DNA from 4 places in the Cupriavidus sp. SIMBA_020 genome. Region 4 is predicted to be linked to each of the others. Evidence: predicted binding sites of a transcription regulator. Region 4 holds the regulator's gene; each other region holds the start of a gene.
What was found. Region 4 encodes sigma-54, which starts transcription at its own class of promoters, with help from an activator protein. Its sites were predicted from a motif close to TGGCANGNAANCTGCTTT; they were not measured.
Positions count from the first base shown of each region.

Region 1 (7,152 bases), on a different contig from region 4:
AGGTCGATGAAGTCCCGCACGCCGGCGCGCAGCGCGGCCAGCATGGTGTCCGGCTCGGTGGCATGGCCCACGGCCACCAGCGGCACCTGCGGGAACAGGCGGGTCACCTGTTCGGCCAGGCGCGTCGAGGCCACCGCGTGCGGCGCCGTGAAATCGAGAAACACCAGTCCGGGCCGGAGCGCGCTGATCTGGTCGGCAACGGCCTCCTGCGAGCTGGCCTCCACCACCAGCGTGCCAAGGCCCGCCAGCGCGCCGGCCAGCCAGTGGCGCACATCATCGCGCGCGGTGTTGAGCAGGAAGACCTCGGTCTGGGCGTCCATGGTCTTACCTCGAGAAGCCGGGCAGCGTGGGGTCGGCGAATTCGCCGAGCATGAAGCGGCCCCAGACGTTGGGGTCGCTGCTGGTGCGGCCGTCGTTGCCACCCACGCCCGCCACCGCCGGCGCATCCTTGGCCAGCGGCTTCACCAGATGCGGCGTGACGACGATCATCAGCTCGCGGTCTTCCTGGTGGAAGTTCAGGTTCTTGAAGAAGCTGCCCAGGATCGGCAGATCGCCCAGGAAGGGGATCTTGCTCACGTTGCTGACCGTGTTGCGGCTGACCAGCCCGCCGATGACGAAGCTCTCGCCATCGCCCAGCTCCACGGTGGTATCCGCGCGGCGCGTGACGATGGCCGGCACCGACGCGCCGTTGATCTGGATGCCGCGCGAGGGGTCGAGGTCACTGGCCTCGGGCGCCACCTTCAGTGCGATGCGCTGGCCGGACAGCACCGTGGGCGACACTGTCAGCCCGATGCCGAACGGCTTGAACTGGATGGTGGTGGTGCCCAGCGCCTGCGGCACCGGGATCGGGATCTCGCCGCCGGCCAGGAAGCTGGCGCTCTGCCCGGACAGCGCCACCAGGCTCGGCTCCGCCAGCACGCGCACCATGCCGTTGGCCTCCAGCAGGCTCAGGTTGGCGAAGATGCCCTTCGAGGCCGACGCGGCGATCAGGTTGAACGCGCTGCTGATCGGCGATGTCATTTCGCCGGCCGTGCTCACGCCGGACGTGAAGTCCACCTTGGTCAGCGACGACGGGCTGAACTGCGCGAACGTGAAGCCGCCCTTGTTGCGGATGAAGTTGAGCCCCACCTCCTTGAGCACGGTCTTGCTGATCTCCACCACCTTCACATCGACCTGCACCGTGCCCGAGACCGGCAGCGTGGAGCGATCCACGACGACGCCACCCGGCTTGCCGTCGGCTCCGCTTGCTGTCCCACCTACTGCGGCGCGGGCGGCCTGCTGGGCCCGGTACGCGGCGGCGGCGTCCGGCGACTGGCCGCTGATGGTGGCGCCGGCCGCCGAGACATCGACCTGCGCGCCATCGGCGTCGGCCGCCACGGCATCCACGCGCACCGTGTAGCTGAGCGGCGCGGCGTTGCGGGTCCAGAGCTTGAGGTCGGTGGCGCCGGGCTTCTTCGCCACCACGAGCACACTGGGCGGGCCGTTGCGGTGCTTGAGCAGCAGCGCGTCCGCCACGGCGGGGTTGCCCACGGCCACGCGCTCCAGCGGCTGGCCGGGGCGGATTTCCTGCTGCGCGCCGGCCAGCAGCCGCAGCGTGCGGGGGGCTGGCGGCGACTCCTGCGCCGGGGCACGGGCGGGCAACAGCGCGGCGCCGGCGGCCAGCGCGAGCGCCATCGCCGCGATCATCCTTCTATATAGATACGCCTCGGGGCCTGAATGGGCGCGGTAACGCGTGGGGGTGAACATGCCGTGGGGTCCGTTATTCGATGTCTCGCTTGCCGGCGCGGATCATCTCCACGCCGCTTCGGGTGTCGCTCGATCCCTGCCGCGCCACGGCTGCGGCGGGTACCGGGGGGGCAACAGGGGCCGCGGCCAGCGCCGTGTGCCGCACCGGCGCCGTGCCGACCAGCCCCGCCAGCGCCACGCCACCCAGCGCCTTGTCCGCCGGGGCGCGCGCGGCCTCGGGCGGCACGCCGGCGCGCGCCTGCAACACGCCCGGCGGATCGGCAAACATGCCTTCGCTCGGCATGGTCTCGTCCTTGGGGTTGCGCAGTGCCAGCGTCAGGCGTCCGGCCTGCTGCGCCATGACCAGCTTGTTGACCTGCTCCAGCGGCACCGACAGCACCGCCGTCTTTGCGCCCTCGCGGCGCGACATCATCTGCTCGGCGCCCTCGGCGCGCCTCGCGTCGTTGACCGCGCCGGCGCCGTAGGCCAGCACGCGCAGCCGCGAGAGCAGCATGCGCGCCTGGCTGTCGGCAATTTCCTGGCTGTCGCGGCGCAGGACCACGAACACATCCACATAGTCGCCCGGCTGCACCTGATGGCCGACGCCAATCACCTCGTCCACCGCCACCGCCATGGCGCGCTGGCCCTCGGGCACCTGACGCGCCAGCCCGGCCAGCAGTTGGCCTTCGAGCACGGGCACGTTGGCGCCGAGCGCCACCACGGGCACCTGGCCGGTCACGCGCGCGACGTCCTGATAGGCGCCGGTCGGGTCGATCGGCAGTTGCATGACCTTGAGCGCATCGGCGGGCAGCGGCTTGCCGGCTTCCACTGCGCGCGTGGTGACCACCACGGCATGCATCGGCGCGGCGCCCTGCACCGGCTGCGGCACTGCGGCCTGGCGCGCCACCCGCCAGGCCAGCAGCGCCAGCAGCGCGGCCAGCACCAGCAGCGCGACCGCCGCGATCCGTATCTGCCTGCTGTTCATGTGGGGGCTCCGGGTGTCATCGACATGGCTGGGTTCTCGGCATTCGTCTCGGAAAAAATCGGTTTCAGATATCGGGGGAGATCTGCACCACAGCCGAACCGGTCAGCGTGGCGGGCACCGGCACCAGCGGCACGCTGGGCAGGAGCGACGTAGTGGGCAGGTTCAGCGTGACGCGCACGCAGGTGGTACCGGCCGGGGCGGAGCAGGCGATGGCCTGCGCGACATCGGCGGCGGGCACCAGCGTGGCGAGGGAATCGGGCAGCGTGGCGCGCGCGGCCTGCGCGGCGGCGGACACCCGCAGGTCGATGGTGGTGGCGAGCGTGCCCCCGTTGGACGTCAGCGGATAACGCAGCGCAGCCCGCGCGCCTTCCTCGGCGGCGAGCGTGAGCACCTGCTGCAGCGCCAGCACCATGCCGTAGTACACGATGCCCAGCACCAGCGTCAGCAGGAGCGGGAACACTATCGCGAACTCGAGCGCCGCCACCCCCAAGTGGCCGCGTCGGGTCGCCTTCGCCCGTAATGACATGCTTCACCCGGTCTCTTCGTTAGCGCCAAACCGGAGGCGCGGCCTCCCCCGTTGCCGGGGGAGGTTCGCCGACAGCCATTTCGCGACTTGGTACCACTCTCACTGTTGCTTGCCCGGCCGTCCGTGTGCTGCCCGCGGCCGGTGCATTGCCATGACGATCCACGCCGATGCGATACGGCGTGGCCAACAGGGGTCGAGGATTGCCGGCGGCTGCTAGCTGCCGCTCTTCACGCCGAACAGCGTGGTGACCTTGGTGGAGAGTTGGGTGAAGCCCTGGCTGAGGCCGTCGCCGAGAGCGGTGGCCCCGGTGACGATGCCAAGGGCGATCAGGCCCACGATGAGGCCATATTCAATGGCGGTGGCGCCGCGTTGGTAGCGGCTGAAACGCGCCTGCGAGTTCTTTTTCATGATGCACTCCCGAAACGACAAAAAAATTCCGATCCCGTATGGGTGTTGCACGTGAACGCCAGTCCCACTGCCCCGTTACCGGTTGTGATCGCCGGCTTCGTTGAGCCGCGATTCTGTTGTATTTGGTGCTGGTGCAACATTTATAAGACATGCTATGTCTCCATCCATACCCCCCAGAGGAACTAAGGGAAAGCCCATGCGGCTCAGCTTAAGGTAGGACAGACGTTTGAAACAACGCGACCCCGGGCAAAGGACGATCCGAATTGTTCGAGCGGCCGCAATAAAAATGGGAGTGCCGTGCGGCGTCCTGCACGTTCTGATACAGGTCGCGGCACGGCACGAAATAAAAGGATGCGCCGCGCGGGGTAAGGACGACAGCGCACCATAAAGTAGCCGGGCGATGGCTAGGGAAAGTCCCGAGCCGTCTTCTGGCTCGGGGGGTTCAGTGTTGCGTCAGGCCACCAAGCAGGCCGGTGACGCCATTGAGCGGTGAGCCGGCATTGCCGCTGGTGGCGGTGCCACTGGTGGCATTGGTCGCATTGGTGGCATTGGTGGCATTGGTGGCATTGGTGGCATTGGTGAGTGCGCCGGTCACCGTGCCGACCAGGCCGGTCACCGGGGCCAGCGCGCCAACACCAGCGCTGCCGCCCGCCGCACCCGCCAGCGGCAGGCTGTTGATCAGGCCGCCCAGCGGATTGCCGCCTGCACCCGCCGCACCGCCCGCCGTGCCGTTCCGGTTGTTCAGCAGCACGCCGGCGGCCGCCACGGTCTTGCCGGTCTCCGTCACCACGCCGCCAAGCGGCGAGACGATCGGCTTGTCGGCGTTGCTCAGCATGCTGCCGCCGGTGGCCACGGTGTTGCCCAGCTTGGTCAGCAGGTTATCGACCGGAACGCCCAGGCCGCTGGCCCCGCCCACGGTCTGCGTGGTGTCGGTCAGCTTGGTCGTCAGCGGCACGATGGCCTTGCTCGCGCTGCCGGTCAGCTGCGCCACGGGGCCGGTGGACAGGCTATCGCCAAGCTTGCCGCCCACCTGCATGACCGTGCCGCCCACGGTCTGCACCACGCCGCCCACCGGCTGCGTGACGGGCGCCAGCGGCGAGAGCTGTGCGGTGCCGAGCGACTGGACCAGATCGCCCGCGCTGACCACGGTCTTGCCGGCCTGCGTGACCACGTTGCCGGTGTTGCCGACGGTGACGCCGAGCGGGTTGTCCACACTGCCGATCTTGCCCAGCCCTTCACGCACGCCCACGCCGAGCGTGGCCACGGTGTCGCCGGCCTTCATCACCACGTCGCCGGTGGCGTTCTGCGCGGCGTCCGGCACCACCGGCAGGTTCGCGTCCTTGACCTGCTGCCCGATCTCGCTCACCGCATTGCCGGTGGCCACCACCGTATTGCCGGCGCCTTCGGTCACCTTGGCGGTGGGCGTGGTGTCCACCGAGGCCGCGGGAGTCGGCGTGGCCGGCGGCGGCGTGACGTTGTTGTTGCCGTTCGGCGAGGCGCCGCTGCCGGAGCCGCCCGACGAGCAGCCCGCCAGCAGCGCCAGCAGGGCGCCACAGGCGATGGTGATGACCGACAGCGAACGTTCGCGTTGCATCGTTGACCTCATGATCTGTCTCCTATGGTGTCCAGGTGTGCTGATGTGCTGGTGTGCTGGTGTGCTGGTGTGCTCGAAATCCCGTGGGGGCTTGCCGATGAGCGCAAGCGGTGTGCCAGCATCAAGCGCACGTTCGATACGGGCGCGTCGCAAGCCCCCACCACTGCCCGGAGACCGTTGCCCGGCGCGGCACTCCGGCCTTCACGCCAGGGCCGGATGTGGGTGGCCACACGCTCCCGGAACACCGTGTGGCGTGTTACGTGCTACGTAACGTGTTCCCGCCCACGCCACACGCGCCGCGCCACGCCGGCCCCGCCCGCTTCATGCGCGCGTTTGAGCCCGCGCCCCGCAAACGCTTGTCTGACGCGCCTCTCCGCGACGCCTCCCTCCTTTCGCATGGCATGCCCGCCGGCCGGTATCAGCCATTACGGAGCCATGGCACACCGTTTGCGCAATGGCATGCACCGCCACGCATACGTGGCGAGTCGGGAAAAACTAAAAAAGGAAAAGGTCATGCGCAATCAAACGTTCGCGAAGCACATTGCCCTGTCGGCATTGCTCGGTTCGCTCATCGTGCTGGGCGGCTGCGCCAGCGGCAGCGGGTCTACGTCGATGGGCACCAGTGGCACCAGTGGTTCGAATGGCTCGGGCAGCAACGCCGGCATCGGCGGCACGGGTGGTACGGGCGGCACCGGCACGGATACGAGCAACAACGGCGGTGGTGGTAGTGGTGGTGGTGGTGGCGGTGGCGGTGGCGGTGGAGACAATGGCGGCGGCACGGTGGCGCTCACGCCCACCAGCACCATCGTCAGCAACACCGGCGGCGTGGTGAAGGGCGTGGGCGATACCGTGACCGACGTCGGTACGGCCATCAAGGATGCAAACCTGCCAGTGGTGTCGCCGGCCACGCAGACCGGCCTGGCCGGCGTGGTGACCGCGCTCGGCAGCGCCGTGAACACGCTGGGCACCGGCGTGCAGGACGGGCTCGGCAACATGCCGAACGCCACCAACCCGCTGGGCACCACGGTGGCCAGCACCGGCGGCGTGGTCGCGCAGGTCGGCAACGCGGTAACGAGCGCCGGCAGCGCGGTCAGCGGCCTGGGCAGCGGCCCGCTGGCGCCGCTCGGGGCACTGACCAACCCGCTCGGCGGCGTGGTCTCGCAGGTAGGCGGCGCCGTGACCGATGCCGGCGGCAAGCTCGGCACCGCGCTCTCCACGGGCCCGGTCGAGCAACTGACCAGCGGCGTGAGCAAGGCCATCGTGCCGCTCACCTCCACGCTGACCAGCAGCACGCAGACGCTGGGCGCGGCCACCGGCCTCGGCCAGCCAGTCAGCAACCTGCTGACCACGGTGGGCGGCGCGCTGGCAACCGCAGGCACGTCGCTGCAATCGACGCAGACACCGGTGGTGTCCGGCGTGGGCGGCATCGTCACAGGCACGGGCAACACGGTGGCATCCCTAGGCGGCGCGGTGAACGGCCCGGCCACGGGCGGCGCCGGCCCGCTGGCGCCGGTGACGGGGCTGGTCAGCGGCATCACGTCTGGCCTGACGGGCGGTAACGCCGGCGGCGGCACCGCGACGTCCGGCCCGCTCGCGCCGGTGACTGGCCTGGTGGCCGGGCTGACTGGCGGTAACGCGCCGGCCAGCACCACGCCTGCCCCGACCACGCCCAGCGGCGGCACGGGCGGCAGCAAGCCCGCGAATCCGCTGGCGCCAATCACCGCTCCGGTCACCGGGCTGGTCGGCGGCCTGGTTGGCGGCCTGACCGGCGCCCTCGGCACGGCAGGCGGCACACGGCGCTGACGGCCTCCTGTCGACATCGCACTTCCAAGACAAGCGTAGCGGCCACCGCAAGGCGGCGGGGATAGCGGCATCCCCGCCCGCCGTGGCACGCCACGCATAGCCGCGAAGCAG
Region 1 covers NZ_JAWRWU010000003.1:32,142-39,293, reverse strand. The annotation lists gene SB751_RS07080 (pilus assembly protein) at 1-320, opposite strand, end outside; gene SB751_RS07075 (type II and III secretion system protein family protein) at 325-1,686, opposite strand; gene cpaB (Flp pilus assembly protein CpaB) at 1,760-2,710, opposite strand; gene SB751_RS07065 (TadE family protein) at 2,775-3,236, opposite strand; gene SB751_RS07060 (Flp family type IVb pilin) at 3,450-3,644, opposite strand; gene SB751_RS07055 (collagen-like triple helix repeat-containing protein) at 4,087-5,238, opposite strand; gene SB751_RS07050 (collagen-like triple helix repeat-containing protein) at 5,752-7,041, shown strand.
Region 1: the regulator sigma-54 is predicted to act here: its motif matches at 5,488-5,505, upstream of SB751_RS07050 (collagen-like triple helix repeat-containing protein).

Region 2 (7,152 bases), on a different contig from region 4:
CCGGCGGATTCATCATCAGGAAGGTACGGCTCAGCGCCTGGAACACCGGGTCTTGCGTGGCGGCTTCGCCGTAGCGCGCCTGCACGCTCTGGAGGTAAGTCTTGCCCATGCGGCGGTCGCGCAGCAGGGCATCGATCACCGTGAACTGGCCGGTAACAAAGATGTTGGGCCCGAGCGGCAGCAGGGCGCCCGCGTTGCGGATCTGGTCGTACAGCGGGTATGGATTCTCGAAAAAGGCGGGGGAAGCGAATGATTCGAAGTTCATCACTTTTTTCTTGATCTTGAGGAGGAGGGACGAAGGAAAACCGGTGCCGATTTTCGGGTCTGTTATAGCAGCCGGCCGGCTCGCCATCCATCTGACTCTGTATCGCAATGTATCTGGCCGCGTGAGGATACATGGCGAGCCAAAACCGTGCATTGGCGACACGTTGAGCCGCTACTTGGCCGCCACACTGCGTGGGTTCGTGCAAGTTTCGTTGCAGTGGGCGAATCAACCAGGAGAATCTGTATGTCCCATGCCGTTACCCAATCTGTCACTCAATCCGTTACCCCATCCGTTCGGCAATTCGCATTGGCCCGCCGGGCCATTTCAGGCGCGGCAATGCTCGCGGCCATTGGTTTTGCCGGCGCCATGCAACCCGTATTTGCCGCCGACCCGGCGCCGAAGGCGGCTGCCGCGCAGCGCGCGAGCACCGACGAGAGTATTCGTCCGTTCAAGGTGCATGTGCCCCAGCGCCAGCTCGACGATTTGCGCAAGCGGATTGCCGCCACGCGCTGGCCTGACAAGGAAACCGTGAGCGACGAATCCCAGGGCATCCAGACCGCGCGGGTGCAGGAACTCGTCAAATATTGGGGATCCCAATATGACTGGCGCAAGGCCGAGAAAGAGCTGAATGCGCTGCCCCAATTCGTCACGACCATCGACGGGGTGGATATTCATTTCATCCACGTCCGCTCGCGCCACCCCAACGCGCTGCCGGTCATCCTGACGCACGGCTGGCCGGGCTCGATTTTCGAGTTCACCAAGACCATTGGCCCGCTGACCGACCCGACGGCCTATGGCGGCTCGCCGGATGACGCGTTCGATGTCGTGATTCCGTCGATTCCCGGCTATGGCTTTTCCGGCAAGCCCACCGAACTGGGCTGGGGGCCGGACCGCACCGCGCGCGCGTGGGATGTCCTGATGAAGCGGCTGGGTTATACGCACTATGTGTCACAGGGTGGCGACCATGGCTCGGTGATTTCCGACGCGCTCGCCCGGCAGGCGCCGAAAGGCTTGCTGGCCATCCATCTGAATATGCCCGCCACCGTGCCGGGTCCGCTGATGAAGTCGATTCTCAGCGGCGATCCGGCGCCTTCGGAACTGACCGCCCCGGAGCGCGATGCCTACCAGTCGCTGAGCACCTTCTTCGGCCGCAACGCCGCCTACGGCGCGATGATGGTGACGCGGCCGCAGACCATTGGCTACGCGCTCTCGGATTCTCCGCTGGGCCTGGCCGCCTGGACCTACGAGAAAATCGCGCAATGGAGCGACAGCGGCGGCGTGCCCGAGCGCGTGGTGTCCCGCGACGCCATCCTGAACGACATCACGCTGTACTGGCTGACCAATACGGGCGCGTCTTCCTCGCGTTTCTATTGGGAAAACAATAACAACAACTTCAGCGCCGACGCGCAGAAGACGCGCGAGATCAAGGTGCCGGTGGCGATCAGCGTATTTCCGCACGAGATTTACCGCGCGCCGGAAAGCTGGAGCAAGCAGGCCTACCCGTCGCTGATGTACTACCACCAGACCGCCAAGGGCGGGCATTTCGCCGCCTGGGAGCAGCCGCAACTGTTTGCCGAGGAACTCCGCGCGGCATTCAAATCCGTGCGCTAACCCGTGGGCTAACCGGTGCGTTAATGCTTTCGCCGTCCTTCCCGTGGAAGCGATTTCCCGCCCGGCCGCAAGGCCTGGCGGGTTTTTTTACGGAATCAGCAGCAATTTTCCCGCCGAAGCCCGGCTCTCCATCTGGGCGAGGGCCGTTGCAGCCTCCGCCAGCGGATAAACCTGCCCGATACTCGGGTGCAATTTCCCCTCGATCATCCACTGGAACAGCCGGGCCGCCCGCGCGCGCAGCAATTCGGGCGTGCGCACGTGATGGGCGAATACCGCGTAGCCCAGCTTGATGCTCTTCGGCAGGCTCATGATGTCCAGCGTGCCGGGGCCGCCGAGCACCGGCCCGTACCAGCAGAACGTGCCGGCAACCCGGAGCGCATCGAGCGAACCCTGGAAGGTGGCCGGGCCGGAGCCGTCATAGACCACGTGCACGCCTTCGCCGCCCGACAGCCGCACGGCCGCTTCGGCAAACTCCCCGGCGGTGTCCACGATGACATGGTCGGCGCCGGTACGCCGGGCGATCTCCGCCTTGCTCTCCGACGAGACGCGGCCAATGACCGTGCCGCCCCGCAGCTTGATGATCTGCGTCAAGAGCAGGCCAACCCCGCCGGCGGCCGCGTGCACGAGGGCGATGTCGCCCGGCTGCACCGGATAGAACTCGGTGGCGAAGTGGCTGGCGGTGAGCCCCGCCATCATCACGGAGGCGGCCGCGCGATCGTCGATGGCGTCGGGCAGCGGCACCAGCGAGGTAGCCGGCATGACCACCATCTCGGCATAGCTGCCGGGGCCATAGGCCCAGGCCACGCGCTGGCCGGGCCGGAAGTCCACGACGCCTTCGCCAACGGCCACGACCCGTCCGGCTCCTTCCACGCCCATCCCCTTCGGGTAAGGCATCTCCAGCCAGAATTGGCCGCGCCGGACGCCAATGTCCATGAAGTTCACGCCAGCCACGGCAACTTCGACCAGCACCTCGCCCTTGGCCGGCGTGGGGGTGGGTACGTCGCCATAGGCGAGCCCATCGGGGTGATGCAGCAGTACAGCTTTCATGTCGTTACCTTATTTATTGAACGATCGTTCCAAAATGGAGAAAAAAACGGCTCACGCCAGCACCCGCAGCGCGAGGTTGCCCAGCGCCTGCAAATCGCCTGCGCTGGCCCCGCTACGGGCCGCGATCCGGATACCGGCAATGTTCGCGCTCACGAACCCGGCCACGTGTTTCGGATCCAGATCCGGGGCGATGTCGCCGTCGGCCTGGGCTTCCTTGATCCGGGCGGTCAGGGCATCCTCCAGCACGCGCGCGGCATCGTGATGAATCTGCGTCAGGTCCGCGCGCCCGTGCCCGAACTCGCAGATCGAGCCAACGCCCAGGCACGGCGTGTGCGCGTCAGCCACCACGCGCGCGATCAGGCGCTGGATGCCATCGCGCGCCTTGGGCTGGCTGCGCAGCGTGGCGAGATGCGCGTGGATTTCCGTCTCGGCATAGCGCTGCACCGCCGCGCGGTAGAGGTCCCACTTGTCGTGGAAGGTGTCGTAGAGGCTCTGCCGGCCGATTTTCATCGCGTCCGTCAGCATGCCGGCCGACGTCCCCGCAAAGCCGTGTTCGCGGAACACGCCAATCGCGGCATCGAGCGCTTCGTCCTTGTTGAATGCTTTGGGTCGGGCCATGGAGGGAATGTAGTAATTCTGGAACGTTTAGTCAAGAATTACGATGCGACATCACATTCCTATTACCCGCAGCCCCAGCAGAACGACCACCGCCACCCCCAGTAGCGCCGCCAGCGTTTGCCAGAACCGCAGCGGGTTCCGTTCCAGCAGTGGCGGCGTTGCCCGTTGCCAGAGCGGCTCGCTGGGCGCCCGCAATGCCTGGACGAACTCCGACAGGGCTTCGTGCCGCTTCAGGGCGTTGGGGTGCAGGGCGCGCCGCAGGGCGTGGTCGACCCAGGCCGGGAGTTCCGGGCGCTGCTCGCGCAGGCTGGTGTAGCGCAGGCGCCGGACGTCGGCGCGGTCGCGGATGCGCGTGACTTGCAGGCCGTAGGGCAGCTTGCCGGTCAGCATCTGGTAGGCCAGGGTGGCCAGCGAGAACAGGTCGGACGCCGCCGTGCCGTCATCGCCGACAAAGTATTCCGGCGCGGTGTATTGCAGCGTACCGACCGGCATGGCCGAGTGGGGCGGGCGTGTGGCCTCGGCCAGCCCCGCCACGTGGACCGAGCCGAAATCGATGATCTTGACGGTGCCCGAGCGGTCGATCATGACGTTCTCGGGGCGGAGATCCTGGTGCAGCATCTCGCGCCGGTGGAACGCCTGCAGCCCGGTGGCCAGCTGGGCGATGATGCCGCGCACGGCGTCCAGGTCGGGCAGGGGATGATCGATCATCCATTGCGCGAGCGTCTGGCCCTCCAGGTACTCCATCGCCACGAACAGGTGCTTGCGGGGCCGGTCCGCCGCGTGGGGACGCAGGACGTGCTGGTTGTCGATGCGCCGGGCGACCCATTCCTCGAGCAGGAAGCCCTCCAGATGGGCCGGGTCGTCGCGTTGATCCACGGCGGGCGTTTTCAGCGCCACGTGTTGCCCGCTGTGGTCGTCGACTGCCAGATGTACGTGGCTGCGGGCGCTGCCGTGCAGGGCCCGGACGATGGTGTAGCCCTCGAACTGCATGCGGGGCGCCAGCGGCGGCGGCAGGGTCAGGTGCCGGGTCTGCGCCATCGCGTTGCGGGCGCCGGGTTCCGGCAGGGCGTCGACACGGGCCAGCAGCAGCGTGACGTTGTCCTGGCTGCCGCGCGCCAGGGCCAGCGCCGTGAGCGCCTGCGCGGCGCGGTCCAGATCGTCGCCGCTGGCGGTCAGGGCCTGGTGGATATCGGCGGCTTCCAGGTATTCATAGGCGCCATCGGTGGCCAGCAGGTAGACCTCGCCGGGCTCCACGCCCCACGTGCGGTAGTCGATCTCGACAGACGGGCTCGCGCCCAGCGCCCGGCCCAGATAGGCCTCGGAGGCCGATACGCAGATCCGGTGATCGACGGTAAGCTGCTCCAGCGTATGCCGATGCAGCCGATAGACGCGCGCGTCGCCCACGTGCAGCAGGTGGGCCTCCCGCGCCTTGAAGATCAGCGCGCTGAAGGTGCAGACGTAGCCGCGATCGCGGTCGAAGCGGGCCTCGCTGTGCCGGCTCTGGGCGTGGAGCCAGGAGTTGACGGCGGCCAGCACGCACTGCGCCGCCCGCCGCACGGTCCAGGCTTCGGACGTGCAGTAGTAGTCCTCGAGGAAGGTGCGGACGGCGGCAGCGCTGGCGATCTGGCTCACCGCGCTGCTGCTGATGCCGTCCGCCAGCGCCAGCGCGACGCCCTTGGTCACGCGGTGGTGGCCGACGGGGTGGGCCACGCCATGAAAGTCCTGGTTGACCGCCTTCCGGCCAGCGTCGGAATGTTGGCCAACGCTGACCTGGAGCCCGCCGGACATGGCGTGGTCGCCTCGATGCCGGATAACGATCAGCCCAGCGCGCGCTTGCTGGCCGTCTTGTAGTGCGTGCTGTAGAGCGTGGCGCCCACGAAGGTCAGGCCGCCTACCAGGTTGCCCAGCACGGTGGGGATTTCATTCCAGATCAGGTAGTCCATGATCGTGAAGTTGCCGCCCAGCATCAGGCCCGACGGGAACAGGAACATGTTCACGATGGAGTGCTCGAAGCCCATGTAGAAGAACACGAGGATGGGCATCCACATGCCGATGACCTTGCCGGACACCGAGGTCGACATCATGGCGGCCACCACGCCCGTGGAGACCATCCAGTTGCACATCACGGCGCGGATGAACAGCGTCAGCATGCCGGCGGCGCCGTGCGCGGCGTAGCCCACGGTACGGCCTTCGCCGATGTGGCCGATCTTCTGGCCGACGGCGTTGGGGGCCTCGGAGAACCCGAAGGTGAAGATGATGGCCATGAACAGCGCCACGGTGATGGCGCCGGCGAAGTTGCCGCAGAACACCAGGCCCCAGTTGCGCATGACGCCGCCCCAGGTGGCGCCCGGGCGGCGGTCCAGCACGGCCAGCGGCGCGAGCGTGAAGACGCCGGTCAGCAGGTCGAAGCCCATCAGGTACAGCATGCAGAAGCCGACCGGGAACAGCAGTGCGCCAACCAGCGCGTTGCCGGTGTTGACGGTGACGGTCACCGCGAAGGCCGCCGCCAGCGCCAGGATGGCGCCGGCCATATAGGACCGGATCAGCGTGTCCCGCGTGGACATCAGCAGCTTGGACTCTCCGGCATCGACCATCTTGGTGACGAACTCGGTGGGGGCGAGATAGGCCATTGTGTATTTCCTCTCCGTTTGCTTCGTTTGCTTCGTTTGCTTCGTTTGGCTCGGAAATGACAAACGGCGTCCGTCCGCCCGGCCTACGGCCGGCGCGTGACAGGACGCCGTCATCCTTGATGCTTTACAGGGGGGTGTACTTCCAGGCCGCCATCAGCCCGATGTCAGTGCAACGCAGGTTCCATGCCCGCCGCGGGGTGGGGCCGGGAAGGGGCCGGGTTGGGGCCGGGTTGGGGTGAGTGACGATCCCGGGGGCGTTGGTAGTGCATGGCCCGCCCGCTTTTGGTGCGCGTGGGTGGCCGGGTTCAATCCTGGTGCCGATCGTCGTCCTGTGGGGGCAGGGCGAGGCCGGTGAGGGACAGGGTGGCTTCGGCGATGTCCGCCAGCCGGCGATTGTTGTCCATCGACGCCTTCTGCAGGGCCCGGAAGGCGGCGTCCTCGCTGAGCCCCATACGGGCCATCAGCGCATTCTTGGCGCGCTCGATCACCTTGCGCTCCTTGAGCGCGCGCCGGGCCGCATCGAGTTCCACTTCGGTCTGGGCCAGCCGTGCCGACTGCTGGCGCAGCAGGCGCTCCAGCGACGTGACCGTGGTGGCGTGCACGTCGGCAGGCCCGTTCGCGGCATCGGGCATGCCCGGCAGCACCGGGGCGGCGGCGGGCTGCTCGGCCACATCGAAAAATCGCTCGACGGCATGGGTATGGGGCGGCGGATTGTCCAGCAGCTGGCGCAGCAGCCCGGCCGAATCCTGGAGATCGGCCTGGGAACGCTGGATCTGCGCCTCGCAGGCCTTGCGCAGGTCCTGTACCACCTGCATCTCCAGCGTCCACATGCCGGTGATGACCTCGCTGCACACTTCGAACCATTTCTCGCTGTCATCGTGAACCAGCGCCGCGCCCGGCGGCGTGGTCAGCAGCGTGCGGCGCATGCCGTCCTGCGCGGCAACCGCGGCGCTGGCCTGCCGTTGCCGCCATGCCGCGAGC
Region 2 covers NZ_JAWRWU010000009.1:133,711-140,862, reverse strand. The annotation lists gene SB751_RS18350 (cytochrome P450) at 1-265, opposite strand, end outside; gene SB751_RS18345 (epoxide hydrolase family protein) at 602-1,876, shown strand; gene SB751_RS18340 (quinone oxidoreductase family protein) at 1,964-2,923, opposite strand; gene SB751_RS18335 (TetR/AcrR family transcriptional regulator) at 2,975-3,541, opposite strand; gene SB751_RS18330 (protein kinase domain-containing protein) at 3,593-5,329, opposite strand; gene SB751_RS18325 (formate/nitrite transporter family protein) at 5,359-6,171, opposite strand; gene SB751_RS18320 (nitrate- and nitrite sensing domain-containing protein) at 6,477-7,152, opposite strand, start outside.
Region 2: the regulator sigma-54 is predicted to act here: its motif matches at 6,343-6,360, upstream of SB751_RS18325 (formate/nitrite transporter family protein).

Region 3 (7,152 bases), on a different contig from region 4:
TGTCCTGTGCGATGGCCGCCACGGAGGCGGTAGCCAGGCCCAGCGCAACTGCGGTGGCGATGATCTTGTTCATGGGATCTCCTGAATGGTGCCGCCTTCCGGCGGTTCGCGTTGTGCGGGCTTACCGGCCAGTAAACGGCATGTCAGCCACGCTCGGGGCAGTGTGTCCAAGCCCGGCGAAGCCGTCAACTCAGGGGTTTTCCGGGGGCGGCAGCAGTGTGCCGCCCCGTGCTGGATCGCAGAAAGTGCTTATTCGGTCACGGCGTCAGAGGGGTGCTTCCAGGCCAGGGTGACCTCGGTCGAAGGCGCCAGCGCGAGGTTGGTGCCACGCGCGCCAATCGGCTGCTGGAACCAGCGCTTTTGCAGCGCGGCGGCGTCCGGCGAGGCGAACGTGGCGGCCAGCGCCTGATCGACCAGCCGCTTCCACTCCGGGTCAGCCTTGGACATCATCAGCGCGTTCTGCTCCACGGACAGCGCCGGGCCGACGATCACGAACTGCGACGGGTCCTTCGACTTGGCGCGCAGCCCGGCCAGCAGCACATCGTCCATGACGAAAGCCTGGGCGCGGCCCGTCTCCAGCAGCAGGAACGATTCGCCGTGATCCTTGGCGTAGACGTCCCGATAGCCATAATCGGCCTTCAGGCGCCGCACGTGGCGGTCGCCGGTGGAGCCGGCGCTGGTCACCACGGTCTTGCCGCGCAGGTCCTCGAACGACTTGATGCCCGAATCGGCCCGCACCAGCATCCGCACGGTGGATACATAGTGCGAGACGCTGAACGCCACCTGTTTCTGGCGCTCCAGCGTATTGGTATTGGGCGCGCAGTCGAGGTCCACCAGCCCGTTGACGACGGCCGGAATGCGGTTCTGCGGCGTCAGCGGCAGCCAGCGCACCTTGATGTCCTTCAATCCCGCCTTCACCCGCGCGGCCTCGGCAGCACGCAGGCACAGATCCACCGCATACCCGGCCGGCTGCCCCTTGTCATCGGCAAACGAGAACGGCAGCGCCGACTCCCGGTAGCCGAGCGTAATCGTGCCCGTCTCACGAATCTTGTTGAGGACCGGACTATCGGCATGGGCGGCGGCAGGCGCCACCACCCCGGCGAGCAGGGCAGCGGCGGCGATCAGGCGTTGCAGGGACGAAAACGAGGCAAACGGCGACATGTGGGATTGGGGCGCTGACGAAAGCGGCAAGGGTATACCCGAGCCTGCGACGCAGGAAGGATATTCTCGTCATAAGCAAATGCCCGGTTTTGGGGAACGGGCTGCCCTAGGTCAGCTGGGAGCCGTCGTAGGCCATCAGCGCCCAGACCACGGCAAAGGGGAGCGCGCACAGGATGCGGGTCCGCATTCGGGCGCGCCTGGCAAGCAGGGACCAGAGGGCGAGGGTGCTGGTGGTCCATGTGGCGACGCACGCGATCAGGTAGTTTTGCTGTGATTTATACGCCCACATCGAAGCCGCCGGGCCTTCTGCGCCAAATGGGTACTCATGCGGCACGGTCCATGCGCTCCATATTTCGAAGGGCTCGATAAAGGCGATGAACCCGAGAATAGTCCCCAGCACGCATTTAATAGCGAACTTCCAGTTCCATGTTTTTGGCATAATACATAAACTCTTTTGCGAACGAATCCATCGAACTGGTCAGATCAATGCAGCCCGCTGACCCTGGAAACCACCCGCCATGAATGGTGAAGCCGCTGCGTCCGTGTAACACCGTTCCCGGCAACGGACGCAGGCCTACGCGTCTTCGCCCCCAGGCTATCGTGCAGCCTGGCCACCGTCCCTTGTCCCAGTTGATGTATTTCAAAACGCAAGCCGCGCGGTTAAAGATGTTGGTTTCCTCCCATTTCTGGAAGTCGCTTTGGAGGGCCAGATATCGTCCTTCGGGAATGGGTCCGCTATACCCGTCCGCCTGGTACTCCTTGGTATTGAATCCGGATTTCCCCGATGTGGCGGACCACCGCCTGCCATTCCCGTTTTCGATCCAATGCAGCACTCTCCCGTCGAATAACAGTCTGGCCCGCCTCATATCGATGCGTCGGGCAGTTCCTTCGAGATCCAGAAGCTTCGAGGTCCCGCCGCAGAAAATGATTGTTTCTGATTTCGTTTTCCATGCGCGGGTCTGTAGCACCGGGGTTGAACCAGCAGACTTTCTACCCTCGCCCTGCCTGAGCGGTCTATCAGACCCGCCCAAAACTCGTGCATGGTTTGACTTCCATCATGGCCGGCGCGCCGGAACGCCTAACCTTGTTACACCCGTAACCTTTGACCCCCATCCCTCCCTGCACCAACAAGGTACAATCCCGCACCTTTGTATCGTACTCATAACAAATGGGCACCCGTCCTTCTCGTTTGGCGTGCATAGACGCGCTGAAGGCGGTCAGCTCACAGCTGATCGTGTTGCACCATCTGGCCTTCTACGGGCCGATGTCCGATGCCGCGCAGTCCCTCGCCCCGGGGCTGATCAGCTGGCTGGCCGACTATGCGCGCATTGCCGTGCAGGTCTTTCTTGTCGTCAGCGGCTTCCTGGCCGCGCGCAGCCTGGCGCCGGGCGGCTTCCTGACCGCCGCGAATCCGCTGGGGACGATCTGGCGTCGTTACCAGAAGCTGGTGGTGCCGTTTGCCGCCGCCATCCTCGTGGCGATTGCCGGGGCTGCGCTCGCGCGCGCCTGGATGACACATGACTCCATTCCGGCTGCCCCGCATCTGACGCAGTTCGTCGCGCATCTGCTGCTGCTGCACAACATTCTCGATGTGGACGCGTTGTCCGCCGGCGTCTGGTATATCGCCATCGACCTGCAACTGTTCGCGCTGCTGGTGATCGTGCTGTGGGTGGCACGCGCCGCGCCGGGCCGGCGCCTGCCGTGGGGCATGGCGCTGGTGGGTGCACTGGCCGTGGCGTCGCTGTTCTGGTTCAACCGCGATGCCAGCTGGGATATCTGGGCGATCTATTTCTTCGGTGCCTATGGCATGGGCACGCTGGCGTACTGGGTGTCGAACCCGGAGCGCTCGCCGATGGCGCTGATCCTGCTGGCCTCGGTAGGCGTGGCGGCGCTGGTGGTGGACTTCCGGCTGCGCATCGCGGTGGCGCTGGCCACGGCGCTGCTACTGGCCATCTCCCGGCGCGGGGACTGGCTGGAGCGCTGGCCCGGCGGTCGTCTGGCGGGTTTCTGGGCCTATTTCGGCAAGATTTCCTATTCAGTCTTCCTGGTCCATTTTCCGGTCTGTCTGGTGGTCAACGCGGCGGTTTCTCACCTTGCGCCGGGCCAGCCCGTGCTCAATGCACTGGGCATGGGCGCCGCCTGGGTCGCCAGCAACCTGGCCGGGGCGGTGTTCCATCGCTATGTGGAATCGGTCGATGTCCTTCAGGTGCTGCGCGAGGCGATCTGGCCGACGCGCGAGAAGTCGGTCACTTCCGAAGCCTGACTTCGGTCCTTCAGCTGTAAGTCGGCGCCAGCGTCTTGCGGGCGGTCGGGTCCTCGATCACCCGGTTCCAGTCCGCGGGCGCACCGTGCGACATCCCGCCCACGGGCACCATGCCCGTTGCCTTGCCCGAGGGCAGCACACACCGGACGCGCGGCCCGGGTGCGCGCTGGGCCTCGCCGGCCTGCGCCGGCACCGTCACGCAGGACGCAGGCAGCGGGCTAGCCGATGCCGCGTGCGCCGCCACGGGCGTCAATACGCTGATGGATGCGGCGACTGCCGCTAAGGCGGATAGTAATTTCACGATGTACTCCATGCTGTGGCTGGCCCCATCTGGGGCGCGACTCAGCCAGTATGGAAAATGCGCATCGACCTCGACATAGCCGAAATACGAAATTAGCCCATCGCCCTGATGGTGCCCGCCGCCTCGCCTTGGCGCGGGCAACGCACTGCCACGGTGCGTTCGGCGCAACACCTACCGTAACAACCCCACTTGGGCGATGGCACGAACGTTGCCTAGTATGGAGATACAAACCTGACCATTTGGTCAGGATTCCTGATACCGGGGCATCCGGGGAAGAGGCTGTCATGTCCGATCACATCGTCCTGACCTCGCACGCGCGCCGCGACAAGCCGGCCGAGCCGATCCACTGGGGCGCCCCCACGGCGGCCGAGCGTGGACCGGTCATCGCCAGCCTCACGGACCCCACGCGCCGCAATGTGATCGGCACCCACGCCGGGGCCTATGCGATCTATCGCGCGCTGGCGGTGGCCTCGGGCAGCCTGCAGCGCGCGCATCGTCCGGATTTGACCGACACGGCGCCGGCCGAGTCCATCGGGCCCCATGCCCAGTGGGGCGATCCGGACAAGATCGTGTCGCTCGACCCCTGGGGCCACCTCGTCTCCACCGTCTTCGCAGACCGGATCGCCGCCGGCGTGGACATCCGCCCGACCATTGCCGTCACGCGCGCCCATATCAATATGCCGGAGCTGACGGCGGCCATTGCCGCCGGCCGTCTGGTGCCCGATGGCGAGATCCTCTATCCCAATGGCGATGTGCGCGTGACCAAGGCTGCCGTGGACCCGGTCTGGTACCTGCCGGGGCTGGCGCGGCGCTTCGATATCAAGGAAAGCATCCTGCGGCGCAGCCTGTTCGAGCAGACCGGCGGCATGTTCCCGGAACTCGTGACGCGGCCTGATCTCAAGGTCTTCCTGCCTCCCATCGGTGGCATGACGCTCTATTTCTTCGGCGATGTGGCCAAGTTGGGCCAGCCGGAGACCCGCGTGGCCTGCCGCGTGCACGACGAATGCAATGGATCGGATGTCTTCGGGTCCGATATCTGCACGTGCAGGCCCTATCTGGCGCACGGCATCGAGGTTTGTATCGAGATGGCGCAGCAGGGCGGCGTGGGCCTGGTGGTCTATAACCGAAAGGAGGGCCGCGCGTTGGGCGAGGTGACCAAGTTCCTGGTCTACAACGCGCGCAAGCGCCAGGTGGGCGGCGACCGTGCCGAGACCTACTTCGCGCGGACCGAATGCGTGGCGGGGGTGCAGGACATGCGGTTCCAGGAACTGATGCCCGACGTCTTCCACTGGCTGGGCATCCGGCGGATCGACCGCTGGGCGTCCATGAGCAATATGAAACATGGCGCGCTGACCGCGCAGGGCATCGAGGTGGTGGAGCAGGTGGCCATCCCCGAGGCGCTGATCCCGGCCGACGCGCGCGTGGAAATCGATGCAAAGGTGGCGGCGGGGTACTTCACGCGGTACACGCCGCCTGACGCCGACGAACTCGCCCTGGCAAAGGGCAGGGGGTTGAACGAATGAACCAGTATCCCGAAGGCGGGCAGGACGCACGGATCGATGACGATGGCAGCGGCTGGCACACCCCGGTGCCGCCCGGCCATCCCGCCTCGGCCCTGTTGTGCGCGGAGGCCGTGCGCAGCCGGTGCGCCGTCGTAACGGAGTACGTGGCGTCGGGCGAGTCGGCGCTCTTTACGTGGCATCCAGACCGGGTGCACGCCGTGGCGGACTACGTGGCGGCCACCATCCGGCGCCGCTACCGCGACCTCAAGGTGCCGTACCACAGCCGCTGGCGCCATTTCGAGAGCGGCGGCCCGGGCGAGGAGAAGCTCGACCGCTGGCAGATTCTGTGCGAGCGGGCGGGCATGTCTGGCGCCGACCATTGCGAGGAACGCGCGCGCATCGGTATCGATCTAGTGATTCCGAGCGTGCTGCTCGATGCCGGTGCCGGCCCCGACTGGCGCTACCGCGACCCGGCCAGCGACCTGATGCTGACCCGCTCCGAAGGGCTCGGCGTGGCCAGCTTCGATCTCTTCGCGCGGGGCGGTTTCTCCGCAGAGCATGGCGATCCGCTGCGCGCCGATGGCGAACGGCTGGCGCGCATGGATGCCTCGACCATCGCCACCGCCTTCCAGGTGGCCGCGCACAACCCGCTGGTGGGCCTGGAAGGCCGCGCCGGCCTGTTGCGCCGGCTGGGCGAGGTGGTGCAGGCCACCCCGGCCGTCTTCGGCACGCCGGCCCGGCTCGGCAATCTGTACGACTACCTGGCCAAACATGCCGTCGATGGCCGCATCGAGGCCAGCTTCGTGCTGCGCACGCTGCTGGTGGCGCTCGGGCCGGTCTGGCCGGGCCGCGTGCAGCTCGATGGCATCTCGCTGGGCGATTGCTGGCGCCACGAAGCCGCGCCGGACGGGCTGGTGCCGTTCCACAAGCTCACCCAGTGGCTGACCTATTCGCTGCTGGAGCCGCTCGAGGACGCCGGCCTCACCGTCACCGGGCTCGACGCCCTGACCGGCCTGCCCGAGTACCGCAACGGCGGCCTGCTGTTCGACTTCGAGCTGATGGTGCCGCGCAACCCCGATTTCGCGGCGGGCACGCACACGGTGGATGAGCCGGTGATTGTGGAATGGCGCGCGCTGACCGTGACCGGGCTCGACCTCGTGGCCGAAGGGGTGCGGCAGGCGCTCGGCGTCACCCAGGAGGATTTCCCGCTGGCGCGGGTTCTGGAGGGCGGCACCTGGGCCGCGGGCCGGCGCATTGCCGCGCAGCGCAGGCCGGGCGGCACGCCCCCGTTCGCAATCCAGAGCGACGGTACGGTGTTCTGACGAGGACCGGTTTTCACCAACATTTTTGCAGGCAGCCGGGCGCGGCGGGCCAGTGGCCCGTCGTGCCTGATAACACCAGCGAGTCGACCCAAGGAGCGCACCATGAATGACCTGTCCGCCGTGCCCACGGCCGCGCAAGCCATTGCCGATACTGAGACGTCGCCGTCCCCCATGGTGATGGTGGTCAATCACCCGCTGGTGCAGCACAAGGTCACGCTGGCGCGCAGCGAGGACACCACCACCGACAACTTCCGCCGCCTGGTGCGCGAGATCAGCCAGCTGCTGACCTACGAGGCCACGCGTGACCTGGCGATGGAGACCATCGCCATCAAGACGCCGATCGCGCCGATGATGTCGCCGGTGCTGTCGGGCAAGAAGCTCTGCCTGGTGTCGATCCTGCGCGCCGGCAACGGCTTCCTGGACGGCATGCTCGACCTCCTGCCCGCCGCGCGCGTTGGCCATATCGGGCTCTACCGTGACCCGGAAACGCTGGAGCCCATCGAGTATTACTTCAAGATGCCGGAAGACATCCATGAACGCATGGTGATCGTGGTGGACCCGATGCTGGCCACCGGCAACTCGGCCATCGCGGCGCTGAACCGG
Region 3 covers NZ_JAWRWU010000006.1:312,904-320,055, reverse strand. The annotation lists gene SB751_RS14830 (amino acid ABC transporter permease) at 1-73, opposite strand, end outside; gene SB751_RS14825 (amino acid ABC transporter substrate-binding protein) at 250-1,161, opposite strand; gene SB751_RS14820 (hypothetical protein) at 1,268-1,600, opposite strand; gene SB751_RS14815 (acyltransferase family protein) at 2,330-3,424, shown strand; gene SB751_RS14810 (hypothetical protein) at 3,435-3,725, opposite strand; gene SB751_RS14805 (GTP cyclohydrolase II) at 4,010-5,248, shown strand; gene SB751_RS14800 (URC4/urg3 family protein) at 5,245-6,549, shown strand; gene upp (uracil phosphoribosyltransferase) at 6,652-7,152, shown strand, end outside.
Region 3: the regulator sigma-54 is predicted to act here: its motif matches at 3,923-3,940, upstream of SB751_RS14805 (GTP cyclohydrolase II).

Region 4 (7,152 bases):
AAGGATCTGGAAGCGTTGCCGGCCGCGCGCCTCGATCAGCAGCACGCCCAGTTGTTCCATATTGCAGTCGACGATATCGGCCAGGCAGCCCACGTCTTCGGGCACGGTGGGCTGGTCCGGCTGCGCCACCTCGTTGCCACTCGCGATCAGGCAGACGCCGAACGGCGTGCGGTCGCGCATGCAGTTGCGCACCATGTCCACATAGCGCGCCTCGAACACGCGCAGCGGCAGGCGGCCATCGGGAAACAGTACCGTGTGGAGCGGAAACAGCGGCAGCGCGTCCAGATCAGGCGCGGGATGCGTCGAATGACCAGTGTCTGGTGGATGTGACGACATGCGATGCCGACTCCGGTTCCACTGCCAGGGAGGGACGTTGCGCGTCAGCCTGCCGGGGCAAGCTCGCGGTGTCTGACCAGCACATTACCATGTGCCCGGAAGTAGTTGGCAAGTCTTTCGGCGATAAACACCGAGCGGTGCTGACCGCCCGTGCAGCCAATCGCCACGGTCAGGTAGCTGCGGTTATCGGCAATGAAACTCGGCAGCCACTTCTCCACGTAGGCGCGGATGTCCTCGGCCATCGCCAGCACCATCGGCTGGCTTTGCAGGAAGTCGATTACCGGCACGTCGCGGCCCGTGAGCGGGCGCAGCGCGAGGTCGTAGTAGGGGTTGGGCAGCGAGCGGACGTCGAAGACCATGTCCGCGTCACTCGGCACGCCATGCTTGAAGCCGAACGATTCAAACAGCAGGGTGAGTTGCTGGCTGTCGCCCCGGATCAATTCCTTGATCCAGCTGCGCAGCGTGTTGGTACGGACGTTGCTGGTGTCGATGCGGTGCGCCGATTCGGCCAGCGGGCTCAGCAATTCGCGCTCCATCTCGATGGCTTCGATCAGCGAGGTGTCGTGCGGTGCCGCATCGGCATTGGCGCTGCCGGGCAGGGCGGGTGCCTCGGCCACGCGCCCGGAGAGCGGGTGACGGCGGCGTGTCTCGGAGTATCGCTGCACCAGCGCGTCGGTGTTGGCGGTCAGGAACAGCACCTGCACCTGGTGGCCGGCGGCGGCGAGCTGGCGCACGGTGTCCGGCAGCCGCGCCAGCGACTCGCGACTGCGAATGTCGGTGGCCACGCCGAGGTGGGTGTAGCCCTGCTCGGCCAGGTAGCTGGTCAGCTCGGGCAGGAATTGTGCCGGGAGGTTGTCGACGCAGTAGTAGCCTGCATCTTCCAGGACATTGAGGGCGACAGACTTGCCGGAGCCGGAGATTCCGGTGATGAGGAGGATCCGCATAGCCCTGCAAGGATAGCACCGGGTGATGGCTGCGTCATGACACCCGGCGCACAAAAAGTGACGATCAGGCCGCAGGCTTGGACAGGCAGTCGCTCATGAACTTCTTGTAGTCGTCGCCCTTCTTGCCCTTGCCCTGCTTGCTGCAGGCGGACATCTTGTCCTGCTGGGTCTTGGGTTCCGCGGCGGCGGCCGGCTTGTTGGAGAGGCAGTCGCTCATGAACGCCTTGCGTTCGTCGCCCTTCTTGCCGGTGGCCTGCGCGTTGCAGGCCTTCATCTTGTCCTGTTGGGCGTTGGCGGCCTTGTCGCCGGCCGCGGCGGGGGCCGAGGCACTCTGGGCAAACGCGCCCGTGGCAAGCAGCGGGGTCACCAGCACACACATCGCGATCAGCTTCTTCATGCTTCTCTCCTTGGCTGTGGAAACACTACGAATGGGTCCGATCCTTTGGCTCGATGCCCATTACAGCACAAACGATGGAGTGCCGGGGCGCGTTGACGCGCCCCCGCGTCAGAGCAGGCGGCCCTGGCCGCGCGAGACCACGTCCGCCTGCATGGCGGCGCGCTGGCGGTCCATGAAATCGCGCAGGGTGTCGATGCCGCGCAGGCGCAGTATCGTGTTGCGCACGGCCGCCTCCACCAGCACGGCAAGGTTGCGGCCGGCCGCAACCTGGATTTTCACCATGTGGATCGGCAGGCCCAGGACATCGAGATATTGCGAGTCCAGCGGCAGGCGCTCGAACTCGCCGTCGTTGCGGCGCACCAGCTGCACCACCAGCTTGAGCTTCATCTTCCGCCGCACGGCCGTCTCGCCGAAGATCGTCTTGATGTCGAGCAGGCCCAGGCCGCGCACTTCCAGCAGGTTCTGCAGCAGCGGTGGGCAGCGGCCCTCGATGAAGTCGGGCCCAAGTCGCACGAAATCGACGGCATCGTCGGCCACCAGGCCATGGCCGCGCGAAATCAGTTCCAGGCCCAGTTCGCTCTTGCCCAGGCCGGATTCGCCCATGATCAGCACGCCCATGCCGAGGATGTCGAGGAACACGCCGTGCATCGTCACGCGCGGGGCGGAGATGCGTGACAGGTAGAGCCGCAGGTGGTCGATCACGGCCGCCGACGACACCGGCGTGGTGAACAGCGGCGTGGACGAGCGCGTGCAGCGCAGCTCCAGGTCCGGCGGCGGCTCCATGCCATCGGCCACGACGAGGAACGGCGGCTCGAGCAGGATCAGCTCGCCCATCTGGCGCTTGCGCGGCTCATCGTCGAGCCGCTGGTAATACAGGATTTCCGGCTTGCCGAGCACCTGGATCCGGTTCGGGTGGATCAGGTTCAAGTGGCCGACGAGGTCCGCCGCCGAGGTGGCTTCACGGGCGAATTCCACGTCGAAGGCCCGGTCGGCGCCTTCCAGGCCGGCGACCCACGAGAGCTTGATGTCGGCTGCGTTGTCGTCGAAGATCGACTGCGAGGTGACGCCGGTGAGTTCCATGCGCGTATGACTTTCGGGGGCAGACAGGCCGTTTCAGGCGGCCGTTGGGGCGGGAGTCAGGGATGCCACTGCGTCAGCAGATCATGCACCGCTTCCGACGTGGGTAGCGTGGCGAGGCCCTCGCGCATCTCGCGGTCCGAGAGCAGCTGGGCGATTTCCGACAGGATTTCCAGATGTTGTTGCGTGGCCTGTTCCGGCACGAGCAGGAAGATCAACAGCGACACCGGCTTGCCGTCCGGCGATTCGAACGGGATGGGCTCGGCCAGGCGCATGAAGCCGGCCAGCGGCTGCTTGAGGCCCTTGATGCGGCCGTGCGGAATGGCCACGCCGGCGCCCAGGCCCGTGGAACCCAGCGATTCGCGCGCGAACAGGTTATCGGTCACGGTAGCGCGGGCCACGCCATGGTTGTTCTCGAACAGGAGCCCGGCTTGCTCGAAGACCCGCTTCTTGCTGGTGACGGTGACGTCGAGATGGATGTTGCCGGGTGGCAGCAATTTGGCCAAACGATTCATGGGCGATGCGCGAGAAGTCAGGTTAGCGGGCCGGGGCGCGAAGGCCGTCCCGCCGGATACGGGGCGAAGCTAGGGTACCGAGAACTTGTCTGGGACGCCCGCATTGGAGCGTCCGGCCATTATAGAGCAGGGCTCCACCGCGATTTTGCGATGCAGCGCCGGGGTCGCGGCGGTGCCACGACGTGCCGGCCGGCTTGCCCACCCGGGGTGTCCCGGGGCCGTCCTGTCGTTATTTGTATGGCGGAGCATACACCGTGGCGGGCGGCTTGCGAACACTTGTTCCCATTTTGACCGCTCCCGGGGGCCCCGGGTCGCCCTCGGGCGTGGCAATAAGGTAACGAAACATTCCAGGTGCCCGCACCGTCACCGCCATGGCGCGCGAGCATCAAAAAAGCCGCGCTGATTGCGCGGCTTGAGCTCTTCTTTTCAGTCCTCTGCAGGGTTGGCAACCGCTCTGCTTCCGGTTGCCTGCAGGTCTACTGCTGCGTCAGTTGCTGGGCGGCCATCTGGTACTTCACCGCCTCGCGATCATGGCCCTGTACGCGGTCCTTGTAGCGGATGACCTGGCGGTCGAGCTTGTCGACCAGACAGTCGATCGCCGCATACAGATCTTCATGATGCGCTTCGACGAAGATGTCCTTCCCCTTCAGATGCAGATTGATTTCCGCGTACTGGCGCCGGTCCTTCTCCTTGTGGTTGTCCACCGATAGCAGCACGCTCACGCCGATGACCTGATCGAAATGCCTGACAATTCGCTCCAGTTTCGTTTCCACATACTCACGCAGCGGGGGCGTGATGTCGAGGTGGTGTCCACTGATCTTGAAGTTCATAGCGCTTCTCCTTCTGAAAGAGCCGCACCAGGCAGGCGGTTGCGGCTCGGCTACAAAGTCTTGCGGAGATTCACTGCGGGGATCTTGAGCGCTTCGCGGTATTTGGCCACCGTGCGGCGTGCGACCACGAAGCCTTGCTCACCCAGCAGTTCGGCGATCCGGCTGTCGGAAAGGGGATTCCTGGGGTCTTCGGCTCCTATCAGTTGCTTGATCAGCGCGCGGATTGCCGTGGAAGAGGCCGCGCCGCCAGTCTCCGTGGAGACGTGGCTCCCAAAGAAGTACTTCAACTCGAAAGTACCCATGGGCGTGGCCATGTATTTATTCGTGGTGACCCGGGAAATGGTCGACTCATGTAAACCGAGTGTATCGGCTATTTCCCGCAAAACCAAGGGGCGCATCGCGATTTCGCCATGCGTGAAAAAGTTCTTTTGACGTTCGACAATGGCCTGAGAAACACGCAGGATCGTGTCGAATCGTTGCTGGATGTTCTTGATAAGCCACCGCGCCTCCTGAAGCTTCTGCTGCAGGCCCGCCGTCCCCGATTCGCCCTTCGCGCCGCGCAGAATCTGCGCATACATGTCGTTGATGCGCAGCCGTGGCATGACGTCCGGATTGAGCGCCGCGATCCACCCGCTGCCGCTCTTGCGCACGAACACGTCGGGCACCACGAAGTCGGCCTCGGGACGGTTGAACGCATGCCCCGGATACGGCGCCAGCGAGCGAATCAGTTCGTGAGCCGCCTTCAGTGCTATTTCGTCCACCTGGAGCGCTTTCTTTAGCCGTGTGTAGTCGCGCACGGCCAACAATTCCAGGTGATGGTTGACGATGGTCAGCGCCAGGTCGCGGTGCGGGTGCTTCAGGCGCCGCAATTGCAGGCTGAGGCACTCGGCGGCATTGCGCGCGCCCACGCCGGGCGGGTCGAAGCTCTGCAGCAGGGTCAGGATCGCGTGGACTTCGTCGATCTCGAATTCGAGTTCCTCGGGCAGTTCGGTGCAGATTTCCTCGAGCGAGGCGCTCAGGTAGCCGTCATCGTCGAGCGACTCGACCAGAAAGATGGCGAGGCCCTTGTCGCGCACCGAGATCTTCAGCGGGGCCAGCTGCTCCATCAGGTGCTCGCGCAGCGTGGGTTCGGCGTCGCGCAGCTGCATCGGCGTCTTTTCGTCCTCGTCGCCCTGCGGGCGGCGGGCAAAGTCGTCGAGGCTCCAGTCGCTGCCGTAGTCCTCGCTGCCGTTGTCGTTGTAGTTGTCGTCCTCGCCGCTGGATGCCCCGTCGCTGCGCGCGTCGCCGTTGGGCTGCGGCTCGGAGGAGGCCGGCGCCGGGGCGCTCTGGAGGTTGACCGAGCCATCGGCGGACACCCGCAGCGGGCTTTCGATCCAGTCGTTTTCGCGTTCGAGCAGGGGGTTTTCGGTGAGCGCCTGTTCCACTTCCTGCTGGAGTTCAAGCGTCGAGAGCTGCAACAATCGAATCGACTGTTGCAGCTGTGGGGTCAATGCCAGATGTTGCGAGAGACGAAGCTGAAGCGACGGTTTCATGCGACCTATTCTATGCGCATCCTTCCGACTATGGAACGGAAATTGCTATCGCCTATCGCTCTGGCTTCCTGATCGACCCCGGCTGTCGCCGTGGAGGCCGGGAGAAACGCGGCCGCGCGCGGCGGCCGATGGGTCACATGCGGAAGTTTTCGCCCAGGTAGACGCGTCGCACGGACTCGTTGGCGATGATTTCCTCAGGCTGGCCGGCAGCCAGCACCGTGCCTTCGCTGATGATGTAGGCGTGGTCGCAGATGCCGAGCGTCTCGCGCACGTTGTGGTCCGTAATCAGCACGCCGATATTGCGCGCCTTCAGGAAGCTGACGATGCGCTGGATTTCGCCCACGGCGATGGGGTCCACGCCGGCGAATGGCTCATCCAGCAGGATGAAGCGCGGCGCGGAGGCCAGCGCCCGGGCAATTTCCACGCGGCGGCGCTCGCCGCCGGAGAGCGAGAGCGCCGGGTTGTTGCGCAGGTGGGCGATCTGCAGGTCGTCCAGCAGCGAATCGAGGCGCCGTTCGATCTCCGCCTTCGGCAGCGACTTGCCGTTCTCGATCTGCAGCTCCAGCACGGCGCGGATGTTTTCCTCGACGTTGAGCTTGCGGAAGACCGAGGCCTCCTGCGGCAGGTAGGACAGGCCCATGCGGGCGCGCTCGTGGATCGGCAGGCCGCTGATGTGCTGGTCGTCCAGCACGATGTCGCCCTCGTCCAGCGCCACCAGGCCCACGATCATGTAGAACGATGTGGTCTTGCCGGCGCCGTTCGGGCCGAGCAGGCCCACCACCTCGCCGCTCTTCACGTCCAGCGAGACGTCCTTGACCACGGTGCGCGATCCGTAGCGCTTCTTCAGGTGGCGCACGACCAGCGTGCTGCTGTCGGTACGGGCGGCCGACGGGGCTGCGGCGGCGTTCGGGGCGAGCGTGGCGGAGTCGTTCATCAGGTCAATGCATGCGTGACGCGGCGGGCGCGTCCGGGTTCAGGGCTTGCCGGGCGCGGGCGCCGGCTTCAGTTCCAGCGGCGGCGGCGCGGCGGCGCCGCTGGCCTGGTCCGCGCGCGGCGAGAGCACGGCGCGCACGCGGCCGGACGGATTGCCGGTGGAGGTGTTGTTGTCGCCGCCCGCGGCCGTGTAGTACTCGTTGCGGCTGTCGTAGGTGATCACGGCGCCACGGATCTCGTCGACGGTCTTGGCGCCGGCGATCCGCGCCGCACGGGCATGGCCAATCAGCTTCGACATTTCCTGCTTGCCGTCGTACTCGATGCGGTCGCCCCAGCCGTCGATGTATTCGTCCACGCCGTCGCGCTTCTGCCGGATATACGCCTGGCGGCCCGGGTTGGCCGTGGCCACCGCGTACTGGTAGCCCTCGGGGTCGGTGCGGATCTGCGCGGCATCAGACTTCAGCACCATCGTGCCCTTGGTCAGCACCACGTTGCCGGTCAGCGTATAGATCTGCTTCACATCGTCGTAGCTGGCGTTGTTGGCCTCCAGCACCAGCGGCTTGTCCTTGTCGGCACGCTCCGCCAGGG
Region 4 covers NZ_JAWRWU010000007.1:302,509-309,660, forward strand. The annotation lists gene SB751_RS16335 (LON peptidase substrate-binding domain-containing protein) at 1-336, opposite strand, end outside; gene rapZ (RNase adapter RapZ) at 381-1,280, opposite strand; gene SB751_RS16345 (PsiF family protein) at 1,345-1,677, opposite strand; gene hprK (HPr(Ser) kinase/phosphatase) at 1,786-2,757, opposite strand; gene SB751_RS16355 (PTS sugar transporter subunit IIA) at 2,814-3,269, opposite strand; gene hpf (ribosome hibernation-promoting factor, HPF/YfiA family) at 3,746-4,099, opposite strand; gene SB751_RS16365 (RNA polymerase factor sigma-54) at 4,150-5,631, opposite strand; gene lptB (LPS export ABC transporter ATP-binding protein) at 5,765-6,565, opposite strand; gene lptA (lipopolysaccharide transport periplasmic protein LptA) at 6,605-7,152, opposite strand, start outside.